DNA from 2 places in the Kribbella sp. NPDC023855 genome. Region 2 is predicted to be linked to the other one. Evidence: riboswitches for the same ligand, from Rfam matches in the RefSeq annotation. Region 2 holds a riboswitch; the other holds the start of a gene.

The links. A riboswitch is a leader RNA that binds a small molecule or an ion and turns the genes downstream of it on or off. The one in region 2 is predicted to bind S-adenosylmethionine.
Region 1: it holds a riboswitch for S-adenosylmethionine, as region 2 does, so the genes downstream of both, thrC (threonine synthase) here and AB0F51_RS01235 (aminotransferase class V-fold PLP-dependent enzyme) in region 2, are expected to answer to the same signal.

What each region holds. Positions count from the first base shown of each region.
Region 1 is NZ_JBFAAA010000008.1:155,345-160,288, forward strand. Features, by position in the region: gene argG (argininosuccinate synthase) at 1-381, shown strand, start outside; gene AB0F51_RS26330 (ubiquitin-like small modifier protein 1) at 664-939, opposite strand; gene thrC (threonine synthase) at 936-2,204, opposite strand; SAM riboswitch class I at 2,219-2,359, opposite strand; gene AB0F51_RS26340 (helix-turn-helix domain-containing protein) at 2,425-3,459, opposite strand; gene AB0F51_RS26345 (cation:proton antiporter) at 3,617-4,858, opposite strand; gene AB0F51_RS26350 (VOC family protein) at 4,914-4,944, opposite strand, start outside.
Region 2 is NZ_JBFAAA010000001.1:270,616-275,559, forward strand. Features, by position in the region: gene AB0F51_RS01230 (prolyl oligopeptidase family serine peptidase) at 1-1,527, shown strand, start outside; gene AB0F51_RS01235 (aminotransferase class V-fold PLP-dependent enzyme) at 1,582-2,949, opposite strand; SAM riboswitch class IV at 2,966-3,079, opposite strand; gene AB0F51_RS01240 (DinB family protein) at 3,244-3,771, shown strand; gene AB0F51_RS01245 (DNA translocase FtsK 4TM domain-containing protein) at 4,177-4,944, shown strand, end outside.

The DNA.
Region 1 (4,944 bases), on a different contig from region 2:
GGCTCGGCGATCACCGGTGAGGTCACGCTGCGGCTGCGGCGGGGCGAGGACTACTCGATCCTCGACACCACCGGACCGGCGTTCAGCTACCACCCGGACAAGCTGTCGATGGAGCGCACCGAGGACTCCGCCTTCGGCCCGGTCGACCGGATCGGCCAGCTCACCATGCGCAACCTGGACATCGCCGACTCCCGCGCCAAGCTGGAGCAGTACGCCGGCCTCGGCATGATCGGCACAGCCCACGCCGAACTCCTCGGCGCCGACACCACCCTGATCGGCGAAATGACCCAGGGCGGAGCCGACGCCATCGCCTCCCGAGGCCAGGTCAACCCCGACGACGAACTCCTCGACAACGCCGCGATGGAATTCGGCACCGACTGACCCAGCAACAGACAACCACAAGAACAAAAACTCTTGAAAACAAAGAAAATTCTTGTGTTTGGCTGAGGTTCTCGTCGTAGAGATGAGGCGGAAGACCACCGCGGTGGCGCGGCTTGTCTTCCGCCTTGTTGCTTGTCGGTGCCCGCCAGTTGCCGGCTGATGCACCTACGGTTGCTCGCCTCGCGGTTGCTCGCCACGCGAGGCGAGCCGGAGGCGAGCGAGCACGCTCGCCCCTACCGCACCGCGCGAACTCCTACGCATTTTCGCCGTTGTGGAGTGCTGTCAGCCGCCGGCTACGGCGGGGATGATGGAGACCTGGCCGCCGTCTTTGATGGTGGTTTGGAGGCCTTCGGCGAAGCGGACGTCGTCGTTGTCTACGTAGATGTTGACGAAGCGGCGCAGTTCGCCGGATTCGTCGAGGACTCGGCTCTTGATGCCGGGGTACGACGTGTCGAGGGAGTCCAGGACCTCGCTCAGGGTGGAGCCGTCGACGGAGACCTCGGATGCGCCCTGGGTGTAGGGGCGCAGGATGGTCGGGACACGGACGCTGACGCTCACTGCAAACCAGCCTTCACGAAGGCGTCGTACGACGCGGGGATGGTGACCTTCGGGCCGACCCGGTCGGCCACGGCGTCGAGCGTCTTGAGCCCGTCGCCGGAGTTGATGATGACGGTTTCGGCGTCGGGGTCGAGCTGGCCGGTCTCGATCAGCTTCTTCAGCGTCGCGACCGTCACGCCACCGGCGGTCTCGGTGAAGATGCCCTCAGTCCGGGCCAGCAACTGGATGCCCTCGACAACCTCTTCGTCGCTGACGTCCTCGATCACCCCGCCGGTACGCCGGGCCACGTCCAGCACGTACGGCCCGTCGGCCGGGTTCCCGATCGCCAGCGACTTCGCGATGGTGTCCGGCTTGACCGGCTTCACCACGTCGTGGCCGTCGCGGAACGCCTGCGCCACCGGCGAGCACCCGGTCGCCTGCGCGCCGTAGATCTTGTAGTCGGTCGCGTCGACCAGCCCGAGCTTGCCGAGCTCGGTGAAGCCCTTGTCGATCTTGGTCAGCTGCGAGCCGGACGCGACCGGGATCACCACCTGCTGCGGGATCCGCCAGCCGAGCTGCTCGGCGATCTCGAAGGCGAGCGTCTTGGAGCCTTCGGAGTAGTACGGCCGGACGTTGACGTTCACGAACGCCCAGCCTTCCTCCTCACCGGCGATCTCGGAGGCGAGCTTGTTGACGTCGTCGTAGTTGCCCTCGACGGCCACCAGCGTTCCGCCGTACACGGCGGTGGTGATGATCTTGGGGCGCTCGAGGTCCTGCGGGATGAACACGACCGAGCGGATCCCGGCCCGGGCGGCGGCCGCGGCGACCGCGTTCGCCAGGTTGCCGGTGGAGGGGCAGGCGAAGACCTTCATGCCGAGCTCGCGGGTGGCGCTCAGGGCGGACGCGACGACCCGGTCCTTGAACGAGTGGGTCGGGTTGCCCGAGTCGTCCTTCACCCACAGCTTGCGCAGGCCGAGCTCGCGGGCCAGGTTGCCGGCGTCGATCAGCCGGGTGTAGCCGGGCTCGGTGTTCGGGAAGCTGGCCACGTCGACGGGGACGGGCAGCAGCGGCTGGTAGCGCCAGATGTTCTTGGGTCCGGCTTCGATCTGCTCACGCGTGATGGTCGGGAACTCGTACCCGACCTCCAGCGGACCGAAGCACTCCATACAGGCGTAGAACGGACCGAGTTCGGACTTCGCGCCACAAGCGCGACAGCTCAGGTGCGTTCCGTTGCCGAAGGCACCTTCACGGATGGTGTGGGTGGTCGGCGCGGTGCTCAGGCTCATGGCGGAGTTTTCCCTCCTCATCTTCCCCGGGCCGGATCTCGGCACAGGACGGATTTGGCACCGTTCCACCGCCGGAAGCCTCGGATCGAGACGCCGAACGGGGAGGGTTGCCGGGACTTCAACGGGCCGTTTCCCTCAGTCCCTCTGGATGAGCACTGCCGAGGTTACCCAATCGGGTCCATATTGTGTCTTCGGTTCCCACCATGCGAGACAGCCGATCTCAGCTCGCGCGCGGCTCAGGCGTGACCGCCGGCCCTCGGCCGGCCGCCTCCGGCCCGCTTTCGCGGAAGGTCCGCCGGTACGCCGAAGGCGACGTCCGCAGCACCTTGCCGAAGTGGTGCCGCATCGTCACCGCGGTGGTGAACCCGGCCGCCACCGCGATCTCCTCCACCGGCGCATCCCCGGTTTCCAGCATCGTCAGCGCCGCCTGCAAGCGTTGCGCGATCAGCCACTTGGCCGGCGTCGTACCGGTCGCTCGAACGAAATGCCGCAGATAGGTCCGTGGTGACAGCCCGGCTTCCCGCGCCAGATCCGGTACGCCGATGGGCTCGGCCAAGTGCTCCAACGCCCACCCGAGACTCCGAGCGACCGGCGAGTCGTCCGGCTCCGGCGGCAGCGGCGACTCGATGTACTGCGCTTGGCCACCGGCCCGATACGGCTGAATCACGAGTCGGCGAGCAACCGCGTTGGCGACGGCTGCGCCGAAATCCTTCCGGACCAGATGCATCGCGAGGTCGAGCCCGGCAGCGCAACCCGCGCTCGTGAGCACGTCACCCTCGTCGGTGTAGAGCGGCTCCGGGTCCACCAGGACAGCAGGGTGGAGCTCGCGCAGCAGTTCGGCGTACCGCCAGTGCGTGGTTGCGCGACGGCCGTCCAGCAGCCCGGCGGCGGCGAGTGCGAAGGCGCCTGAGCAGATCGACACGATGCGAGCACCGCGAGTATGAGCGTGCTGCAGCGCCTCGATGAGTTGCGGTGACGTCGGCCCGCGCGGATCGGCGACGCTGGGGATGACGACCGTGTCGGCCGCGGCGAACTCCGCCAGCCCGTGCGGGCTGCTCATCGTCGCGCCACCGATCACCCGGATCGGCTCCGGCGTCTCGGTGCAGACCTTCAGCTCGTACCAGGGCTGGTCGAGGTCCGGCCAGACGAACCCGAACACCTCCATCACAATGCCGGCCTCGAACCCGGTCATCCCGTCGTAGGCGAGCACGGACACCGTCGGCCGGACCAGCTCCACCTGCTTCTTCCCGACCATGTGTCGAAATCTTAGCGATCGTGGTCAGCTGCGCCACTTCTGTGACGGCAGCAGAACTCGCAGGATGGAGCCATGTTCGAGAAACTGAAGGATTTCGCCGCCGGGATCGCCGCCGCCGGAGCGGTCCGGCACGGCGCCGAACCTCCGGCCCGGGCGCTCAACCCTCGCGGCGCCGCTCGACCATCCGCATCATCGGAGTCGCTGCGACGCCGTGAACAAGCACACTCAGCGCGATACAGAACCCGACCGTCGCCCACAACCACGGCAGATCCGCACTGAATTCGGACCCCGCATAAGCCAGATAGAAAACCGAGCCCACACCCCGTACGCCGAAGGCGGCTGTCACCCATCGCTCCGACTGCCGCAGCCGAGTACCGGCCAGGGAGAACCAAGCGACCAAGGGCCGGACCACCAGCACCAGCAGGAGCCCGATCGCGGCCCCTCCCCAGGTCAGCGGTGTCAGCAGTCCTCCGGTGATGGCCACTCCGAGCAGGAGCAGAATCCCCCACGTGAAGATGTGCTCGAGTTGCTCCAAGAACCCGTGCAGTTCGCCGTGAAAGTCGTGGCTGCGCTCGGCTGCCCGGATCGTCAACGCGGCAACGAAAACGGCGACGAAGCCGTAGCCGTGCAGCACTTCCGCGAGACCGTAGACGCCCAGCGTCATGGCCAGAGCCATCACCGGTTCGCGAAAGTTCGACAGCCGCAGGGTCGGCAACGGCGCCGCGAAGGCCATCTTCCCGAGCAACCAGCCGGCCCCGACTCCGACGGCCACACCGATCACCATCTTGCCGATCAGGTGCCAGGCGATCCACTCGAGTCCCCAGCCCCCGACCGTGCCTTTGGTGGCGGCGAAGATCGCGGCGTACACGAAGGGGAAGGCGAGCCCGTCGTTCAGGCCCGCCTCCGAGGTGAGCGCGAGCCGGATCTCGTCGTCCTCCTCAGGCTCCGCGCCCGCACCGGTCGAAGGCCCCTGCACCTGTACGTCGGACGCGAGCACCGGATCGGTGGGCGCCAGCACCGCGCCGACCAGCAAAGCCGTGGCGGGCGCCAGTCCGAGCAGCCAGCCGACACCGGCGACGGCGGCGATACAGGCCGGCAACGCGACGAGGAGAAGGCGCCAGGTCGCGCTCCATCGCCTCCACCCGATCGGCCGGTCGATGGCCAGACCGACGCCCATCAACGAGAGCAGGAGCGTCAGTTCGGCGAGATGCTCGGTCAACTCGGGTTCCGTGATCGGACTCAGCCGGCTCCGGTCGACGAACGCGCCCAGGAGCAAACCCGCACTGAGGAAGGCGATCGGCGCCGACACCGCGTACCGGCGCAGCAGCCGCGGCAGGACGGCGCCGACCAGAAGAGCAATGCCGGCCACCAGGTACAGGCCGTCCCCGTCAATTGTCATTGCCGGCCCAGTGCCCAGATCGCGCTCTTTCCACCGCTGGGCCGGCAACTCCACTTCAGCGGCTGACGCGGCTCTGCATCTCCGTG
Region 2 (4,944 bases):
CTGTACCTGCACTACCCGTCCAGTGGGCGCGCTGAGGGCACCGAGACGAAGGCGCTCAGCGGTGGGCAGTTGAAGCTGCACAAGGTCGGTACACCGCAGGAGGACGACGAACTGGTTCTGAGCTTCCCGGACAACGACCGGATCTTCATCGGTCCCGAGGTGTCCGACGACGACCGCTACCTGGTGATCACGATCAGCCAGGGCACGGACCCCGCGACGAAGCTCTGGCTCTACCCGATCACGGACGGCCCTCTGGGTGGCGCGTTGGGTGGCGCTTTGGGCGAGCCGATCAAGGTGATCGACGAGTTCCGCGACGAGACCGTCTTCGTGCGGATGTCCGGCGACCAGCTGGTACTGCGAACCGACCGCGACGCGTCGCGCGGCCGCGTGGTGACCTCGGACCTGGCCGGCAACTTCACCGATCTCATCCCTGAGGGTGAGGGCGCGCTGCAAGCCGTCAGCGGTACCGGGTCAGGGCTGGCCGTGCTCTCGCTGATCGACGCGCAGCCGGTGTTGTCGCTGCATGATCTCGATGGTGGCAACGCACGGGTCATCCCGGTGCCGGGTGGTGGCGTCGTCGGGTTGAACGCGTCACCGAAGTACGACGAGGTTTTTGTCGGTCTCTCTTCGACCACCGATCCGACGGTCGCTTATCTCGTCTCAGCGGAGTCGGGCGAGTTCCGCGCACTGCCTGAGCTCGTCCCGGCTGGTGCGGGTTTCGCGTCGCCGGAGATCATCGTCACGCGTCGGGTCGAGCCGGGGCGCGAGGTGCCGTACTTCCTGATCAGCCGGGCCGACCTGACCTTCGACCAGCCGCGGCCGACCCTGATGTACGGGTACGGCGGCTTCCGGATCCCGGTGCTGGCCGACTACCGCCCGGGGTGGCCGGCCTGGATCGCGGCAGGCGGCGTACTGGTGATCACGAACCTGCGGGGCGGTGGCGAGTACGGCAGCTCCTGGCACGACGAGGGGCGGCTGGCCAACAAGCAGAACGTGTTCGACGACTTCATCGCGGTCGGGGAGCACCTGACCAAGACCAAGGTGACTACGCCGCAGCAGCTGGCCATCCACGGCCGCAGCAACGGCGGGCTGCTCGTCGGAGCAGTGATGGCCCAGCGGCCGGACCTGTTCGCAGTAGCGCTGCCTGGTGTCGGTGTGATGGACATGCTGCGCTTCCACCTCTTCACTGTCGGCGCCGCGTGGGTATCCGACTTCGGATCGCCTGACGACCCGGCACAGTTCGAGGACCTGCTGGCCTACTCGCCACTGCACAACCTGCGCGAGGGTACGGCGTACCCGGCCACCCTGGTCGTCACCGGCGATCATGACGACCGGGTGGTGCCGCTGCACAGCCACAAGTTCATGGCGACCCTGCAGCACGTGCAGGCAGGGGAGAACCCGGTCCTGAGCCGCATCGAAGTCAACACCGGCCACGGTTTCGGGAAGCCCGCCGCCATGGTTGCTTCGGAGTGGGCAGACCTGCTGGCGTTTGCCGCTCACCACACAGGTCTGGAGCCGGGGGTCTAGCTACTGCTGTTCGGGCGGCACCGAGCGGTGGTGCCGGCCTTCAGCAGGGGAGGTTCACCAGATCCGGGGAGCCTCGAGGTCGCGGGGGTCGCCGACCGGCTGGCAACCGTGGGCCGACTCCTCGTACTCCGCCGTCAGGCCGTTGGTGGCCAGGTTGCGGACGGCGTTGACGAGGCGGTCCACGTGCTCACGCGTCGTACCGAGACCGAGGCTCGCGCGGACCGCCGTACAGTGCTCGGGCGATCCGGCCAGCAGGTGTCCGACCAACTGGTGCGCACAGAACTTGCCGTCCCGCACCCCGATCCCGTACTCCGCTGAGAGCGCCGCGGAGACCAGGGTCGAGCTGACACCCTCGACGGTGAAGCACACGGTGCCGACCCGATCCGCGTCGGCCCCGAAGATGTCGTACGTCGTGACGCCGGCGATCTGGGCCAGTCCAGTGCGGAGCCAAGCGAGCAGGCTGCGTTCGTGCTGCTCGATCGCGTCGCGGTGCTTGCTGATCGCGGCACACGCGGCAGCCAGGGCGATCGCGCCGATCACGTTGGGGGAGCCGCCTTCGTGCCGCGCGGGGCCTTCGTTCCAGACCGTCGTGTCGCTGGTCACCGAAGCGGTCGCGCCGCCGCCGTACAGGTACGGGTCGGCCGCGTTCAGCCAGTCAGCGCGGCCGATCAGCGCGCCGGCGCCGTACGGGGCGTAGAGCTTGTGGCCGGAGAGCGCGACCCAGTCGACGTCCAGCTCTTGGATGTTCACGGCGCGGTGGGGGGCGAGCTGCGCGGCGTCGAGGCAGACGCGGGCGCCGTGGGCCTTGGCAACGGCGGCGATCTCGGCGATCGGGAAGATCTCGCCGGTGACGTTGGACGCGCCGGTGATGACGACGAGGCGGGGGCCTTCGGGGGCGGCGCGCAGTGCGTCGGCGATCGCGGTGACCGCGGCGGCCTGACTCGTCGGCGCCGCCAGCCTCGTGGTGCGGCCGGCCGGCCAGGGGAGGAGGGCCGCGTGGTGCTCGGACTCGAACACGATCACGGTCGCGTCGGCCGGGACCGCACGGGCCAGCAGGTTCAGCGCATCGGTGGTCTGGCGGGTGAAGATCACCTGGTCCGTCTCACGGGCGCCGACGAAGGCGTGCACCTCGGCGCGAGCCCGCTCGTACCACTGGGTGGTGATCCGCGAGGCGTAACCGTTGCCACGGTGCACCGACGCGTACGACGGGAGCGCGGCCTCGACCGCGGCTCGGACCGACTCCAGACACGGCGCGCTCGCACCGTGGTCGAAGTTGGCGTAGTCCGTCACGCGGCCGTCGGCCAGCGGGACCAGCAGGTCGCTCGCGACGGTGGCGGGGATGCTGCCGGTGGTGAGCCGGGCGACGGTGGGCCGGACGGTCGCCGTGCTGGTGGCCGGCTCGAGGATGGAGAGGATCGACATGGTTCTGCTCCCGGGTGGTCCGCACTTGCCGATCGGGGTGTCCGAACGGCCGGGTCCTCACCCGGGGCACCCCACCGCGGAGGAGGGTTGCCGGCCAGCAAGCCGGGGCTTCGCGCTGGCACTCATGACCTGCCGAAGACGGTAACCAAGGTGATGGTCTTTTCGCCAACAGTCATCTCAGTGGGTGGGATACTCGCACGTATCGTGAGACGGCAGGCGGGAGTTGCTGGCGTTTTGGTGGTGGTTGCGGATGCGCTGGCCCGGTGGGCGAAGTGTGCGGGCGAGGATGGCGGCATGACCTGGATCGCACCTGAGGTCGAGCGCCCCAGTGGCTCGCTCGTCGCCCCCGAACGGGAACTACTGGCCGGCTACCTGAACTTCTACCGAACGACGCTGCTCTACAAATGCGCCGGCCTGACCGCCGAGCAACTGGCCACGCGCCCGTCGCCGCCCTCCAACCTTTCGCTCCTCGGCCTGATCCGGCACGCCCGGAAGGTGGAGCGGATCTGGTTCCGCATCCACTTCGCATCCGCCTCCGGGACTTCGCCGGCCGATCCCGCTTTCGATCCCGCGCTGGGCAAGGACGCGGACTTCGAAGTGATCGACGCCAGCCAGGCACAGGCGGAGTACGAGGCCCTTGTCGACGAGTGGGCCCTGTCCGACAAGGCAGCCGAGGGCTACTCCCTGGACCAGCAGTTCACCTTCAAAGGCGAAGTCTCCTCGTTGCGCATGATCTACATCCACCTGATCGGCGAACACGCCCGCCACTGCGGCCACGCCGACCTCCTCCGCCAACAACTAGACGGCACAACCGGCGCCTAACCCCGCGTCTCGCCCACCCGCCTCGCCCTCGCCCTCGCCCACCCGCCTCGCCCTCGCTCTCGCCCACCCCACCTCGCCCACCCCGCCTCGCCCTCCGCCACCCCACCCCACCCCGCCTCGCCATCCGCCACACCCCACGTCGCCCACCCGCCTCGCCCGAGCTGCGCCCTCGCGCCACCCACCTCGCCCAGCCCCGGCCCCGACCCGGCCTCGCGCATCCTGCGCTGCTACAGCCGACCTCGCCCCTGCCCGCACCCCGCTAACCCCACCCCGGCCTCGCCTCGCCCCCGCCTTGCCCAAGCCCTCGGAAGAGGCGGGTGTTCGGGCTGTGACGCTACGGATGGGGCGGTGTGATCGGCGTGTGACACGTGTGACTCGAGTGGTAGTCGGGGTAGCCTGCTAGATATGGCGACCCGCACGTCTTCCCCGGCGCGGGCGCGGAAGTCCGCAGCCAGCAGCCCTGCTTCGGGCCGTTCGGCGGCAGGTGGCCGCTCCCGTCCGTCAGGCGCCCAGAAGCGTGGGCAGAGCACCAAGCGCAGTGGTTCCACCGCTGCGCGTACTGCCACGCCCAAGTCGGGCGGTGCGGGTCCGTTCGCGACCGCCATGCTCGCCGTCGGCCGGGGACTGATCAAGCTCTGGATCGGGATCGCCCACCTGCTCGGCGGCATGGTCCGCGGCATCGGCCACGGCGCCCGCGACCTCGACCCGGCACACCGCCGTGACGGCGCCGGCCTCACCCTGATCGGACTGTCGCTGGTAGTCGCCGCCGCGATCTGGTGGGACCTGCCAGGCGCAGTCGGCAACGCCGTCCGCACAGTGGTCGGCGGCAGCGTCGGCATGCTCGGCTGGGCCGTCCCGCTGATGCTGCTGTTCATCGCCCTGCGCACCATGCGGCACCCGGACCGCAACGGCCCGGCAGGACGCCAGGTGATCGGCTGGAGTTCCGTCTCCCTGGGAGTGCTCGGCCTGGTCCACATCGCCAACGGCCTGCCGCGTCCCAGCAACCCGGCTGACGGCAGGCTCCAGGATGCCGGGGGAGCGATCGGGTACTTCGTGTCCGCGTTCCTGTCCGACCTGCTCACGCAGTACGTGACAGCGCCTCTGCTGGTCCTGCTCGCGATCTTCGGTGCCCTGGTGGTCACCGGTACTCCGATCTACGCGATCCCGCTGCGC